One region of the Leminorella richardii genome, then DNA from elsewhere that is predicted to be linked to it. Evidence: predicted binding sites of a transcription regulator. Region 1 holds the regulator's gene; the other holds the start of a gene.
What was found. Region 1 encodes PhoB, which activates phosphate uptake and scavenging genes when phosphate is short. Its sites were predicted from a motif close to CTGTCATAAAACTGNCNNAT; they were not measured.
Positions count from the first base shown of each region.

Region 2: a site for PhoB is predicted at 989-1,008, ahead of pstS (phosphate ABC transporter substrate-binding protein PstS). Genes of this name have one in related genera too.

Region 1 covers NZ_LS483470.1:2,048,968-2,057,027, reverse strand. The annotation lists gene rdgC (recombination-associated protein RdgC) at 213-1,124, opposite strand; gene DQM29_RS09445 (AAA family ATPase) at 1,237-4,917, opposite strand; gene sbcD (exonuclease subunit SbcD) at 4,914-6,173, opposite strand; gene phoB (phosphate regulon transcriptional regulator PhoB) at 6,385-7,074, shown strand; gene phoR (phosphate regulon sensor histidine kinase PhoR) at 7,089-8,060, shown strand, end outside.
Region 2 covers NZ_LS483470.1:3,898,571-3,906,630, forward strand. The annotation lists gene DQM29_RS17685 (nicotinate phosphoribosyltransferase) at 1-801, opposite strand, end outside; gene pstS (phosphate ABC transporter substrate-binding protein PstS) at 1,116-2,156, shown strand; gene pstC (phosphate ABC transporter permease PstC) at 2,217-3,173, shown strand; gene pstA (phosphate ABC transporter permease PstA) at 3,175-4,059, shown strand; gene pstB (phosphate ABC transporter ATP-binding protein PstB) at 4,082-4,852, shown strand; gene phoU (phosphate signaling complex protein PhoU) at 4,997-5,710, shown strand; gene DQM29_RS17715 (hypothetical protein) at 5,778-6,242, opposite strand; gene DQM29_RS17720 (heme/hemin ABC transporter substrate-binding protein) at 6,470-7,303, opposite strand; gene DQM29_RS17725 (hemin-degrading factor) at 7,300-8,060, opposite strand, start outside.

The sequences.
Region 1 (8,060 bases):
GTTTTTAAACTATATTTAAGTCATTTAAAAATTTTAGCTACCGGTAATATTAGAACAAGCATGTCATATTATGTTGATTATAATGCAACACCGGCAAGAGGGTAGTTTACCACTCCTGCCGGCGATAGAAATATATTTATCCTGCCATTTTTAACTGATTGCATTTTTTAACGGCGTTAACATAGTGTGTTAAATCCATTTTAAAAATACGGTTATTCTTTACGCTCTCCGCCTAATGCTTCAATGAGTTCATTAATTAATGACATAGTTTCACCCGTCATAAGGGAGAAGTCGGCGTCAAAGCGGGCTGCGCGATCGTCTTTATCAATGTCCTGATTTTGCTCTTTGACCGTTTCAGTAAACTTGATGCGCTTCAGGCTGCCGTCGTCAGCCAGCATAAATTCGATGCGCTCGCGCCAGTCCAAAGCCAGTTTGGTGACCAATTTGCCCGCTTCAATGTGGGCGGCGATTTCATCACTGACCAGCTCCTGTGCTTTGCAGCGGATCACGCCGCCGCCTTCAAGCAGTGCTTTGAGTTCGGCTTCATCCTGTAGCGTAAATCCAGCAGGTAGCGATCCTGAACGGACCCATTCAGTTAGCGTCAGTTCGATCGGGCTTTCCATCGTGAGTGGGACAACCGGCAGTGAGCCAAGGCTCTTGCGCAGCAGCGCTAGCGTATCTTCAGCGCGCTTGGCACTGGCGGCGTCGATCATGATCAGGCCGTTTACCGTATCGATCCACAGGCTGGTCTGGTTAAAGCGGCTAAAGGCGCGAGGCAGGAGAGTGTGCAAGACTTCGTCTTTCAGAGCATCTTTTTCTGTCTTTTTCAGCTTGCGGTGCTGTTCTGCTTCAAGCTGGGCAATTTTTGCGTTAAGCGCCTGCTTAATGACCGGCGCAGGCAGAATCTTTTCTTCTTTGCGAGCGACGATAAGAATTTGGTTACCGGCGGTGTGTGTCAGAGCGTCGCTGTCTGAACCCAAAGGAGAAACCCATCCCGTTTTTGCCATATCCTGGCTGCCGCAGGGGGTGAAGGTTAACGGTTTGAGCTGCTTTTCCATCTCATCCGCTGACAGAGACACATCACGGCTGAGGCGATAAATCATAACGTTTTTAAACCACAACATACTTATTTCCATTTTCTTCAAAGAGAGCAGCGCTCTGTATAAACATGGTTACCATCATACCCAATCGTGGCGTGCGGTGCCGCACTTTTACCGTTGAGTTTGGCGTAATCCGCTAATTTTTGAACCTGTCATCCAATTTACTGACGCCGAGTCCATTTATCTTCTTCACGTTGATTTGTACTGGGATCCGCTCTTTCATGGCATCAACATGGCTAATGACGCCTATGGTTTTTCCACTGGCATTGAGGTTGTCCAGCGCGTCCAGCGCGATGTCCAAGGTTTCGCTGTCCAGCGTGCCAAATCCTTCGTCAAGAAACAGTGAGTCGATGCGGGTTTTATGACTAACCAGATCGGAGAGCGCCAGCGCCAGAGCCAGACTGACTAGAAAGCTTTCCCCGCCAGAGAGGGTGCGAGTATCGCGCACGCTGTCTGCCTGCCAAGTGTCAATCACCTGCATTTCCAGTGCGCCGTCCTCTTTTCGCTGAAGCTGATAGCGCCCGTGAAGCCTGTCGAGCTGGCGGTTAGCCAGATATATCAGATGATCAAGCGTTAACCCCTGAGCAAAGCGGCGAAACTTGGCACCGTCGCTGGCACCAATAAGCGCATTGAGCATCGCCCAATCGTCCAAGGATTGCTGATGGTGGGCGATAAGCTTCTGTAGTTCTCCCTGACGTTCGCGGGAGAGAATATCTTCAGCCAGTTTTTGCTTTACTTCCCCCTGAAGAACCCCGTTAGCGCGAAGCTCTTGAGAAAGTAGAGTAATGCGCTGAGCAAGTTCCTGACGCGTTTCATCCTGAGCAAGATGCGCCGGGCGAGCCGTTAGATGCTGCTGAAGACGCTGTTCGGCTGACTGAGCGAGGGCGGAGGCTTGAGTGAGCTCCGTTGTCAGGCGTTCTTTTAACAAACTGAGTGACTGCCGTTCTTCATCGCTGAGGCAAGCTGCTAAAAAGGCGGACTCATCGCTAAACGCGCTGTCTACAATAGCTTGATGAAAATGCTGTTCCTGCCGCTGTTGCAGCTCTTGGTGCTGTTGGAACTGCTGTTCGAGAGCCGACAGTCGCCCAATAAGGGACTGACGCTCACTGTGACTGCGCTGGGCGAGTTGACGGCGCTGCGTTAAGGACTGTTCACGTTCAGAACGCGCTTCAGCCATCTGGCGTAAGGCTTGAGTTACTGATTGCTCGCCAAATATCTGCTGGCGTTCTTGAATGAGGCGCTCAACGTTATCACGGCAGGTACAGTATTGAGCTTCGACGTCATGCAGGCGCGTTGCTATAAGCGATAGCTGGCTCTGTAGCCCGCTTATTTCGGCATTTATCGCTGCTGCCTGCTGTTCCACCGCAGTGAATTCTGCACGGTTTGTCTGCCACTGTTGCCACTCGTTTCTGCGTAATGTAAGCCATGAGGTCGCATTTTCGGCAGAAGGCAGGGACAGTGTAAATGTTTCCAGCTGCTGGCGGAGCTGTGTCAGTCGATGCTGGTAGGTGTGTTCTAATGCTTTGAATAGATCTTCCGACTGCTGGCACTGCTGTTTGCTGTGGGCAACGTCCTGCGTCAGCAGCGTTACACGCAGCTGAGCCTCTTTCAGGCTGGCAGTTTGCTGGCTTAACAGTGACTGGTGCTGTTGAAGCGCCTTTTCTCCCCGCTCCAGCGCCTGAAGGCGCTCATCGAGGAGCTGTTCGCGCTGTTGTAGTGTGTTAAGGCTTTCAATCAGGCCGTGCTCATCATCAATGCTGAATGCTGCCTCTGACTCTTGGCTGAGGGTGAGCCACTGGTTCTGGAGATCGGCAAGAAGGCTGTCCAGAGAGGCGGTTTCAACATGTAGCCTTTGAGCCTCTTCTTCCTGCGCGTGGATCTGGCTGATTAAGCGGATAGCGTCGTCATGTAACTGCTGTACTTCTGCTTTTAATACGGCGAGCCGCTCTGTGCTGTTGCTGTGAACGAGCGGATCGCTTTCTGCACCAAGAGGATGTTCCGTTGCGCCACAAAGGGGGCAAGGGCTCCCAGACTGAAGCTGGGCTCTCTCCTGAGCGAAGCGAGCCAGCAGGCTTTCCTGCTGGTGAAGGGTATCGAGATCTGCCAGATGAGCCTGTTTATCGTCAAGGGCTCGCTGACAGGTTTGCTGCTGAGCCCTTTGCTGTTCGATACTGGCTGCTAACTGGGCCTTTCGCTCACAAAGGCTGATGCGTCTTGCCTGTGTTTCCGAATGTCGAAGCTGTAGCTGGGATAGCTCGCGAACCTTTTCTCGCGCGCTGGCTAAAGCGAGTCGCTGTTGTCGAAGTGAGGGCAGGTCGTCATCAAGCGTTAAGGCCTGATACTGCTGCTGTAGGCTTTCAAGGGCGCTCTGCTGAGCAATGAGGCGTTCTTGTTCAAGGTGCTGCTCCTCTGCCGCCTGAGTCAGGGATTGCTCTACGGTAGCCAGCTCTTGGCGGCGTTGGTGAATATCCTGATGGAGTCGATCCTGTTCGGCGCTCTGCTGAGCCAAATCTTCTAGCTGGCTTTGCCAGAGAGGGAGATTTTCACCCCACTGGGCGTAGGTGCTGTATTGGGTAAAGTAGTCGTTCAGCTCGCGCTGCCGCTGCTCTACGGTCGCACATCGCGAGATCAATGCCCCATGGGCGGAAACGGCATTTTGATGCTGAACAGTTAAATCTGTCTTTTGAGCCGTCCACTGTTCTAGCTCTTGGCGTCGAGTTGAGATACGCAGATCAAGTGGAGTAACCCTCTCATCAATCAGTGCCCGGGTTTGCTCATGGTCAGCAAGAAGGGTAGCCAGCGCCTTTTCTTCTTGTTCATAGGCCTGCTGGCTCTGCTCAGCGACTTGGTGAAGACTGGCGGCTTCTGTTTTCAGCTGAGCCACACTATGAGTGAGTGTAAGGGTTTCATCGCGAAGCCGCTGGCGTTCACGATAAAGCGGCATCAGCTTTTCTGCTGGCTCGCTGTGCTGTAGCCGGGTTAGCTCTGCTGTGTGATGCCGGAGTGCCTCTTGAGCGGCAGTAAGCCGCTGCTGTGCTGAGGTTAACTGCTGCTGGTTGTCATCGTGTTGAGCTAGCCATTGAGTGTCGTTAGTTAGGCGCTGGATATCTTGGCTTAGCGTTTTTTCCTGATGGCGCAGGTGCTGTTCCTGCTGGTGTAGCTGGCTTAGTTCGTCGTCATTCAGCGTGCGAACGCCGTCAAATCGCGCGTACAGCGTATCCAGCTCGCTTTTGGCTTCTTTATGGCGAAGAAAGACCCGCTCGGATATCTGCCCATATATCTCTGTACCGGTGAGCTCTTCTAAAAGCTCGGCTCGTTCGTTGGGTTCAGCATTCAGAAAGGCGGCGAACTCTCCCTGAGAGAGCATCATGGACTTCGTGAAGCGACCAAAATCAAGACCAGTGATTTGCGCGATAGCGTCAATCTTGTCGCGAACTTTATCAGTAATGATTTTTCCGTCGCTCAGGTAGGCCAGCTCTACTTTGGGTGCCTGCAGGTTGCCGTCAGCTAGGCCTTTGGCTCGACGCTGGCTCCAAAATGCGCGATAGCCAACGCCCTGAACGTCGAATTCGACTTCGGCCAGCGACTCGGCCGTGTAGTTTGTCATCAAATCGTTTTGCGTTGGGCTAACGGTAAGCCGAGGCGTTTTGTGGTAAAGAGCTAGACAAATAGCGTCCAGCAGGGTGGTTTTACCTGCGCCGGTTGGGCCCGTAATGGCAAACAGCGCGTTGTCGCAAAAGGGCGGGCGGGTAAAGTCGATTTTCCACTCGCCCTTGAGGGAATTAATATTTTTGAGGCGCAGGCTGAGAATTTTCACTTGATCTCCTCCTTGGCGCGCTGTTCGCGTTCGAGCCTGACGTCTTCTAGAATACCGTTAAACATCTCCCTCAACCGAGGATAGCGCAGCGCAGCGTTTTCATCGGGAGACTGTGCCTGTTCCTGCGCCAGCCTGCGCTCGAAAACGTCACTTGCCGTCAGCTCAGACAGCGTTTCTTTTTCCTGCCGCACCAAATGGCGGTGAGCCATCGACTTACTGCGCCGCAGCAGTAGTACATCGACTGGCAGAGTGTCAGCCATTAGCTGAATGCGCTTTTGCAGATCGCTTAGGTAAAGGGCGGTATCGACCTCAATGTCCAGCCAGGTAGGCAGCTCTTCACGATGAGAGTCGAATGATGATAGCTGATTGAGTACGGTATCGATATCACCACTGATTAAGCGCATCGGCTGAAATTCCGGAACGGGCAGCAGCTCGATGCTGGTCGACTCGTTGGGCGTAAACTCCACCAAAACGACGCTTTTTTCCTGACCAGCTTCGTCGAAGCTAAGGGGGATCGGAGATCCCGAATAGCGAATATACTCGCTGTTCGCCACCTTTTGCGGTCGGTGAATGTGGCCCAGAGCAATATAGTCAGCAGGGGGGAAATCCTGTGCGGGAAAGGCATCAAGGGTACCGATATAGATCTCCCTGACGGAATCCGACGTTGATGCGCCAACCGTCGTTAAGTGGCCAGTGAGAATAATGGGTAAAGGGCGGCCGATTGCCTCTCTTTTTTCTAGCGCTAGCTCGTAGAGGTGCTGATAGTAGGCTGCAATTGCTGCACGCATTCCCTGCTGTTTTTCTTCCGCAGACTGCCCGGCTTGACTAGTGACAATGTCACGCTGACGAATAAACGGAACGGCACACAGTAGAGCGGAAGGTTCATCGGCACTGTTAGTGAGAACTAAAAGTGACTGAGATGGATCTTCCGCTACGCCAGCAATAACGTCAACGTTGAGGCAGGCCAGCAGCGATCGGGATTCGTTAAGCACGGCGACGGCGTCGTGATTCCCACCCAGCACCACCAGACGACAGCCTGTAGGCTGAAGTTTGACGATAAACTGATTATAAAGTTCACGGGCGTAGCTGGGGGGCGATGCGGTATCGAACACGTCTCCGGCAACGATAATGGCGTCGACAGAGTGGATAAGAACGCGTTCAATCAGCCAGTCTAAGAAGGCTTCATGTTCTGCGGCTCGGCTTTTCGTAAAGAAGTACTGCCCTAAATGCCAGTCAGACGTGTGAATAATGCGCATGAATCCTCTCAGTATCAGTCACGTTGCTGCGCCATTATACGCAGCCAAGGGTTAAATGGCGGTCTTTTTCACTTATTTCAGGTGAATTCTGACGCTGGCGGTTGTTAACGTCATAAAACTGTCATATATCTGTATCATACTGATGTGCAATGATGAACCTGAGCGCCGCACGGTGCTTATGACAGCGAACAGCGAAAGAGCACAACGCCCTATGATGAAACGCATACTGGTTGTAGAGGACGAAGCGCCAATCAGGGAAATGATTTCTCTCGTGCTGGAACAGCACGATTACCAGACGGTTGAAGCCGCTGATTTAGCCAGTGCACAGGCTCAGCTAAAAGAGCCGTTTCCCGATCTGGTGCTTCTTGACTGGATGCTGCCCGGAGGCTCGGGAATACAGCTGATTAAGGCAATGAAGCGAGAAGCACTAACGCGCAGTATCCCCATCATTATGTTAACCGCCCGAGTGGAAGAGGACGACCGCGTTCAGGGGCTGGAGTCCGGCGCTGACGACTATGTCACTAAGCCGTTTTCACCTAAAGAGTTGATTGCCCGCATCAAGGCCGTCATGAGAAGAACGTCCCCGGTGACAGAGCATGAACCGCTGGCGTTTAACGGACTGGTACTCGATCCGTCCTCCCATCGAGTTATGGTAGATGAAGTTCCGCTCGATATGGGACCCACCGAATATAAACTGCTCCACTTTTTTATGAGCCACCCTGAGCGAGTTTATAGTCGCGAACAGCTGCTAAATCACGTGTGGGGCACTAATGTTTACGTCGAGGACAGAACCGTGGACGTGTTTATCCGGCGGCTGCGTAAAACGCTGGAAAGCGGCGGCTACGACAAAATGCTGCAAACCGTTCGCGGCTCTGGCTATCGTTTTTCAACGCGCTTTTAATTAGGACACCGCCTGTGCTAGAACGCCTGTCGTGGAAAAAAATCATCGTAGAGCTGTTTCTTTTCTGCCTTCCTGCGCTGTTACTCAGCATTTTTTTTGGTCACTTGACGCTGCTGTTGCTGATTTCCGTCAGCCTTGCTCTTTGCTGGCATTTTTATAATTTGCTGAAGCTTTCCCACTGGCTGTGGTTGGATCGCAGCATTATGCCGCCGTCCGGCAGAGGCAGCTGGGAACCGCTGTTTTACGGGCTTTATCAAATGCAGCATCGAAATCGACAGCGTCGACGAGAGCTGACGTCGCTCATTAAGCGCTTTCGCAGCGGTGCGGAGTCTCTGCCGGATGCGGTTATCCTCAGCACCGAGAGCGGGCATATTTTTTGGTGTAACCGTCTGGCGCAAAGCATACTGGGCTTTCGCTGGCCGGAGGATAACGGTCAGCATATTCTCAATTTAATTCGCTATCCGCAGTTTACTGACTTTGTTAATCAACGGCAGTTTGACCAGCCGTTAACGCTTCAATTTAACAACGGTAGCTACATTGAATTTCGCATTGTGCCTTATGACGAAGGGCAGATGTTGATTTCCGCCCGTGACGTTTCACAGGTGAGGCAGTTGGAAGAAGTTAGACGGAAGTTCTTTACTAACGCCAGCCATGAGCTGAAAACGCCGCTGACTGTCCTTCGAGGATATTTAGAAATGCTGGACGATGAGGACACGCGTCCTGAAATTCGCCAGCGCGCGGTGGCCAGCATGAAAGGGCAGTCAGAGCGAATGGATCTTCTGGTTAATCAACTGCTGACCCTGTCTCGAATTGAAGCCGCGCCGCGCGGTGTCTCTAAGGAAAAGATCAACGTGCCGGCCATGCTGGAGACGCTGGCGCGCGAGGCCGAAGTGTTAAGCGCAGGTCGACAGTCGTTTCGCTTTAATATTGCTCCGGGGCTCTGTGTTTATGGCAATCAGGAACAGCTCTATAGCGCTATGTCTAAC
Region 2 (8,060 bases), 1.8 Mb from region 1:
GGCGTTCCAAAGGTCGTAGGAATCGCTGACCACGGCAACGGTTCGACCCTTGCCTCCAAAGCGTCTAAGCATATTGGCATAGGCGTCTGTTTCTCCCTCGCGGCCCCAGCTGGTGATGGTGCTGTGCTCGGCGGCAGGAATGGAAAATCCGGCCATTGGGCTGTGATAAAAGCGCTTGGCGCTAACCAGCGCTGCTAGGCTGTCGGTGCCCATAAAGTTGACTAAATGGGCTAGGCTGCCGATGCTGACGCTCTCTTCTGAGCTTGCTCCTCTGGCGCCGAAGTCGTGCAGTTTAAACGGTAAGCCATCGAGGGAGTCGGCAGTATCCTGTAAATAGCGCGCTATCAGGCTGTGGCAGGCTTTGGAGATGGTCGCCACCGTCGTCGGGTACCAGACAGCGCGCAGCAGCGCAGTTTCTATATAGCTGGTAAGCCATGCACACTTGGGATCGGTGTTGATAACCTGAACCAGCACATTACCCGTCGGCACCAGCGTTCCTTCCGGTACCGCTTCAATTTCCAGCGGCAGGTAGCCGCTGTGCGCCTGCAAAATATGCATCCAGCCATCATAGTTAAACGGCAGGCCGTGCAGCGCCATCATCTCTTCGGCTTCGTTGATGTCCGTCAGGGTGATTGGGGTCATCAGGTACTGCTTGATAAACATCTGCAGGCCAAAAAATAGTGTTTTAGGGTAAACACCGCCGCGGGATTCAATATAGCTGGAGATGTATTCCGTCCCCTGTGGGTACTGAAGGAAGTGGGACGTCTTGTAAGAATCGCTGTTGAGTATCAGGTTATGCATGATGGAAATCCTCCAATCAATGAATGTCCCGCGCCGGTCTGTCCAGCACGGCGGCAGTTTCCTGCCCTTAAGGGTAGCTCCTACCCTGTGTTTAATATAGTGGCACAAAGACACTATGTGGGTCAATAAAATTTAATGGCAATTTGCCACTAATATAAAAACACCTTTGCTTACAGGAAAAAGTCGGCTGTCATAAAACTGTAATAGACCCGACATTATACTGTCATCAAAGGGTCTTAATGTTTCCAGCGTACTCGTTAATCATCTGACGTTTTGCTTGCTACAGAGACAATCGCATTCCTTTAGGAGGAATCATGAAACTGATACGTACAACGCTCGCTTTCGGCATAGCCGCCACCGTTTCAATGACTGCACTTACTGCCTTTGCCGCTGAAAACATCACCGGTGCGGGCGCGACCTTCCCGGCTCCTGTTTACGCCAAGTGGGCGGACAGCTATCAAAAAGAGCACGGCAACAACATTAACTATCAGGGGATCGGTTCATCCGGCGGCGTTAAGCAAATCAACGCCAATACTGTTGACTTCGGCGCATCGGATGCCCCGCTGGCTGACGAGCGTCTGGAAAAAGAAGACCTGTTCCAGTTTCCTACCGTGATCGGCGGTGTCGTGATGGCGGTAAACGTTCAGGGCATTAAGTCAGGGGAGCTGACGCTGGACGGTAAAACGCTGGGAGATATCTACCTCGGCACGGTGAAGAAGTGGAATGACCCGGCTATTGCCAAACTGAACCCCGGCGTGAAGCTGCCGGATCAGGCCATTAACGTTGTTCGCCGCGCTGACGGCTCCGGTACCTCATTCGTGTTTACCAGCTATCTGGCGAAAGTCAGCCCCGAGTGGAAAGCGCAAGTAGGCGTCGGCTCTACGGTAAAATGGCCAATTGGCCTAGGCGGTAAGGGTAACGACGGCATTGCCGCTTTCGTACAGCGCCTGCCGGGCTCTATTGGCTATGTGGAATATGCCTATGCCAAGCAGAACAATCTAGCCTACACCAAGTTAATCTCCGCTAACGGTGAAGCGGTCAGTCCTACTCAGGAATCTTTTAGCGCTGCGGCTAAAGGCATCGACTGGTCTAAGTCGTTCGCTCAGGATTTGACCTTCCAGAAAGGTAAAGACGCCTGGCCGATCACCTCTACAACGTTCATTCTGGTGCATAAAACCCAGAAAGACGCCAAGCGCGGCGCTGAAGTGCTGAAGTTCTTCGACTGGGGCTACACCAAGGGCGGTACTCTGGCGAAAGAGTTGGACTACGCCGTGCTGCCTGATGCGGTCATTGAGCAAGTGCGCAGCGCTTGGAAAACCCAGATTAAAGATGCCAGCGGCAAACCCATTTACTAATTAACTTTTGGTCGCCCTCTCTGAAAAAGAGAGGGCGCTAACCCACCGCAGGGAGACCCAATGGCGGAATACAAGCCAATGATAAAAGCGCCGGGAAAGCAGGGCGATATTATTTTCAGCGCGCTAGTCAGACTGGCGGCGCTGATTACGCTTTTACTGCTGGGCGGCATTATCGTTTCTCTGATTGTTGCCTCTTGGCCGAGCATACAAAAGTTCGGCCTCAGCTTTCTCTGGAACAAAGAATGGGATGCGCCCGCTGATGAGTTCGGCGCGCTGGTGCCGATTTACGGCACGATCGTCACTTCTATTATCGCGCTGCTGATCGCCGTGCCGGTGAGCTTCGGTATCGCACTGTTTCTGACAGAGCTGGCTCCTAACTGGCTCAAGCGCCCGCTAGGGATTGCCATTGAGCTGCTGGCGGCAATCCCCAGCATCGTTTATGGCATGTGGGGCCTGTTTATCTTCGCGCCGCTGTTCGCTGAATATTTTCAACAGCCAGTGGGAGACGTGGTCTCGAGCATTCCTATTATCGGAACCCTACTGTCTGGCCCGGCCTTTGGTATCGGCATTCTGGCTGCCGGGGTAATTCTGGCCATTATGATTATTCCCTATATTGCTGCAGTGATGCGTGACGTGTTTGAGCAGACGCCAACGCTGCTGAAAGAGTCCGCCTACGGCATCGGCTGCACCACTTGGGAAGTTATTCGCCGCATTGTGCTGCCCTATACCAAAAACGGCGTGATTGGCGGTGTGATGCTGGGTCTCGGGCGAGCGCTGGGGGAAACCATGGCGGTGACCTTCATTATCGGCAACACCTACCAGCTCGACAGCTTCTCGCTGTTTATGCCCGGCAACAGTATTACCTCGGCGCTGGCTAACGAGTTCGCCGAAGCGGAATCGGGGCTGCACACTGCCGCGCTGATGGAGCTTGGGCTGATTCTGTTTGTGATTACCTTTATCGTTCTGTCGCTGTCCAAGCTGATGATCCTACGTTTAAACAAGAATGAGGGGCGCTAAGATGAGCATTGTGAGATCGGAAGCCGCCTCCCGCGAAGCGACCCGCCGCAGCATGCAGGCGTGGCGCCGCCAGAAAAACCGCATGGCGCTGCTGGTATCCATGCTGGCAATGGCCTTTGGCCTGTTTTGGCTTATCTGGATCCTGTTTTCTACCTTTACCCGCGGTATCGACGGCATGTCGCTGGCTCTGTTTACCGAAATGACGCCGCCGCCTAATACTCAAGGTGGTGGGCTTGCTAACGCCATCGCGGGCAGCGGCCTGCTGATCCTGTGGGCGACGGTTATCGGTACGCCGCTGGGCATTCTGGCGGGCATCTATCTGGCGGAGTACGGGCGCAAGTCTTGGCTGGCGTCGGTCGTGCGCTTTATCAACGATATTCTGCTGTCAGCTCCTTCGATTGTCGTTGGCCTGTTTGTTTATACGCTGGTCGTGACTCAGATGGAGCGCTTCTCAGGCTGGGCGGGCGTCATTGCGCTAGCGCTGCTGCAGGTGCCTATTGTGATCCGCACGACTGAAAACATGCTGCGGCTAGTGCCAGACACCCTGCGTGAGGCGGCCTATGCCCTTGGTACGCCCAAGTGGAAAATCGTTCTGTCGCTGACGCTGAAGGCCTCAACCTCCGGCATCATTACTGGGGTGCTGCTGGCTATCGCCCGTATCGCCGGGGAAACCGCTCCGCTGCTGTTTACCGCCCTGTCGAACCAGTTCTGGAGCCTTGACCTGTCGTACCCGATAGCCAACCTGCCGGTAACGATATTCAAGTTTGCCATGAGTCCTTTTGCCGAATGGCAACAGCTGGCCTGGGCGGGTGTACTGCTAATTACGCTGTGCGTGCTGTTACTGAACATTCTGGCGCGTGTCATTTTTGCCAAGAAGAAATATTAAGAGAGAGGAAGTCATGACGCCTATGGGAACCACTTCTTGCGAAAGCAAAATTCAGGTGCGCGATCTCAACTTTTACTACGGGAAGTTCCACGCGCTGAAGAACATCTCGTTGGACATCGCTAAAAATCAGGTGACGGCCTTTATCGGCCCATCCGGCTGCGGCAAATCAACCCTGCTGCGCACTTTTAACAAGATGTATCAGCTTTATCCAGAGCAGAACGCGACCGGGCAAATCCTGCTGGACGGCGACAACATTCTGGACAACTCCCAAGACGTCGCACTGCTGCGCGCCAAAGTGGGGATGGTATTCCAAAAGCCAACGCCGTTTCCCATGTCGATTTACGACAACATTGCCTTTGGCGTACGCCTGTTTGAGCGGCTTCCTCGCGCGCAGATGGACGAACGAGTGCAGTGGGCGCTGACTAAAGCCGCCCTGTGGGATGAAACCAAAGACAAGCTGAACCAGAGTGGCTACAGCCTGTCCGGTGGGCAGCAGCAGCGTTTGTGCATTGCCCGCGGTATCGCCATCAAGCCGGAAGTGCTGCTGCTCGATGAACCCTGTTCCGCGCTCGACCCGATCTCAACCGGGCGCATCGAAGAGCTTATCAGCGAGCTGAAGTCAGACTATACGGTGGTGATCGTGACCCACAATATGCAGCAGGCCGCCCGCTGCTCCGACTATACAGCGTTTATGTATCTGGGGGAGCTTATTGAGTATTCCAATACCGATATGATGTTTACTACACCGCAGAAGAAACAGACTGAAGACTATATCACTGGCCGCTATGGTTGATTTTACACGTCATACTTCGCGCCGCAGGTGCGTTGGCTGCGCTCGCTCACCCCAGTCACTTACTTATGTAAGCTCCTGGGGATTCCCTCGCTTGCCGCCTTCCTGCAACGCGAAGTATTTAGTGTAAATATATGAGGATTAAAAATGGAAAACCTAAACTTAGGCAAGCATATTTCCGGCCAGTTTAACGCCGAACTGGAGCACATCCGCACACAGGTGATGGTGATGGGCGGGTTGGTGGAGCAGCAGTTGACAGACGCTATCAACGCAATGCATCAGGCGGATGAGGCCATGGCGCAGCGGGTGATTGACGATGACCACAAGGTCAACAAAATGGAAGTCGACATCGATGAGGCGTGTGTGCGCATCATCGCCAAGCGCCAGCCTACCGCCAGCGATCTTCGCCTGGTGATGGCGATCACCAAAACTGTCTCTGAGCTGGAGCGGATCGGCGATGTGGCGGACAAAATCTGCCGCATGGCGCTGGAGAAGTTCTCTCAGCAGCATAAGACGCTGCTGGTGAATCTGGAGTCGCTGGGTCGTCATACTGTGCAGATGCTGCACGACGTGCTGGACGCCTTTGCCCGCATGGACATCGATGAGGCCGTGCGCATCTACCGGGAAGACAAAAAGGTCGATTTGGAGTACGAAGGCATTATTCGCCAGCTGATGACCTATATGATGGAAGACCCGCGAACCATCCCTAGCGTGCTAACCGCGCTGGCCTGCGCCCGCTCTATCGAGCGTATCGGTGACCGCTGCCAGAATATCTGCGAGTTTATCTTTTACTTCGTTAAGGGGCAGGACTTCCGCCACCTGAGTGGAGATGAAATAGAGAGCGTGCTGGCGAAGAAGTAACTGGGATGACAGAAAGATATCGGCCGCCGGTCTTTGTCAGGCGGCCTTTTTTGTTTGGCTACGTCAGCTATTTGGCTGCGCTTTCTTCAAACTTTATCGACAGTAAAGACGGTTTGACCGAATCTTTATAGATATCCCACTGGTCTTTTGTGGCGTTAAACGCAGCAATAACGGCCTTGTCCTTAACGGACGTCACCAGCATAGTGTTATGAATGTCGGTGTCTACCGCTTTAGAAACGAAGCTAATGAGCCAGGCTTTCTTGCCCCCGTCCAGAGTGACTTCTTCTGCGGTTGGCTGATAGTTGCTCATGGCTTTAAGCATAAAGTCTTTATAAACGTCTAGCTGTTCCGCTCTTAACGGCGCCATGCCTGCGTTTATCGCCACGTTAACCTTTCCTTTTTCATCGGTAAAAATAACGTTTGGGCGGTTTTCCGACGGATACTTCATTTTTTTCATCATCTCGTCCATCGGGGTAAAGCCCTTGGGAATATCAATCGAGATGCCCTGCTCAGGAAGCTGCTGGCGTACCATATCGACCTGAGCGCTGGCCTGAAAAGAAAAAAGCATCCCGCATGCGGCTCCGAAGACCCATTTCCACGTTTTGTTCATATTTACTTCCCTTTTAATAAAGTCACAAAGGGAACTATCTTATTCCTTTCGTTGGTTATTAGCGTGATAGAAGTCAAAAGGCTCGAAAGAGATCTTCTCTCCTTCGAGCCTTTATTCTTATCAACTTATGTTCTTATCAACTTAGTGCGCTAGGGCTGGATATCCATCGCCTTTTGCAGCTCAGCCATTACCTCTGGCGTTTTCAGGCTAAAGCCCAGCAGCGCCAGATCGTCAACGACCAGAAGGCGATGGTTCTGCCCGGCGGGAGTGTGGCGAATGCCGGGAAGCTGCCAGATTTTCTCTTCACCGCCCAGAGTCTGAAAGCCTGTGGTGGTAATAAGGAGAAGATCGGGCGCGGCGGCAACGACGCCCTCTTGGGAAAGAGGACGATAGCGGTTAAAGCCCTGCATAGCGTTTTTCCCGCCCGCTTGGGTGATAATGGCTTCGGCGGCGGTATTTTGCCCGGCGGCCATCGGTTCACCACCGCCGTAGTTCATGACAAACAGCACTTTGGTTGTCAGAGACTTTTTCGGTAGCGCGTCGAGCTGTCGGTTAAAGTCAGCAATAAGCTGTTCACCTTCGGGCTTTTTCCCCAGCGCGTCAGCGACGACGGCGATTTTCTTTGTTACTGTCTCAAGGGATGGCGTACCGGGTACGCTGACAATGCTAACACCGCTGTTTTTTACCTGCTCCAGCGCCAGCGTCGGCTGGGAAAGCTCGCTGGCGAGTATCAGCGTCGGCTTAAGGGAAAGAAGCCCTTCTGCGTTGAGCTGGCGCATGTAGCCGACGTCGGGCAGGCTTAGAACCGTTTTGGGCGTCATGCTGGTGGAATCGCGTCCCACCAGCAGGTTCTGTGCGTTCAGCGCATAGACGATTTCTGTTACGTCACCGCCTATGCTGATAACCCGCTGTTCGGCGGCGAAAGACGCCGTGCTGAACAGGGCACTGAGAACCAGCGCTGTTTTTATCAACGTTTTTTTCATGCAAACACCATCGGCTGTTGAAGCAGCTTGTCCAACTGTTTTCTCCACTGGGACTGCTCTTCCTGCCCTTCAGTGCGCTGGCCGTAAAGCTGGGCGATTTGCGTGCCGTCGGCAGCGAACAGCTCAAGGCTGGTGACGATGCCGTCTTTGGTCGGTTTGCGGGTGATCCAGCTTTCGACAATGTCGTCTTCTATCAAGTGCAGAACGAAGTCGCGGTTAAAGATGTTCAGCCACTTGCCGTGGGGAACGACGCGCTCGATTTTACCTGTGAAAATCTGAACGCAGCCTCGGTTGCCTACAAACACCATAATGTCGTTGGCATCGTTTTTCGCCATATCCAGCAGCTGGCGTAAAGACTGATTGTCGATGCGCTGAGCCAGATCGTTATCTACGGCGGCAAAGGCCTGCTGGCGGCTGATGTTATGTTTACGCAACAGGGTGAAAAACTGGTGGACGTCAGTCATTTCACGCCATTCGCGATCGATAGCTGCACTGTCAATCGCACTCGCTTCCGCCGCTTTTTCCGGTTCAGAAGAAAGCCCCGTTAGTGCAGGGTTATCCGAGAGAGTGAAGGTATCGATAACCTGCTGCCAGGCGGACATGTCAGTATTTTCCGTTGCATAGGTTTTATGCAGTGCGTCTCCGCTGGCGTCAAAAAATTGAATGCTGCGGCGTTCACCGCGTGCCGTCTGCTCCGTCAAGGCAAAGGCAAAAAGCCAGTGGTTGAGAAATAGGCGAAGATCCAGCGCGTACGGGT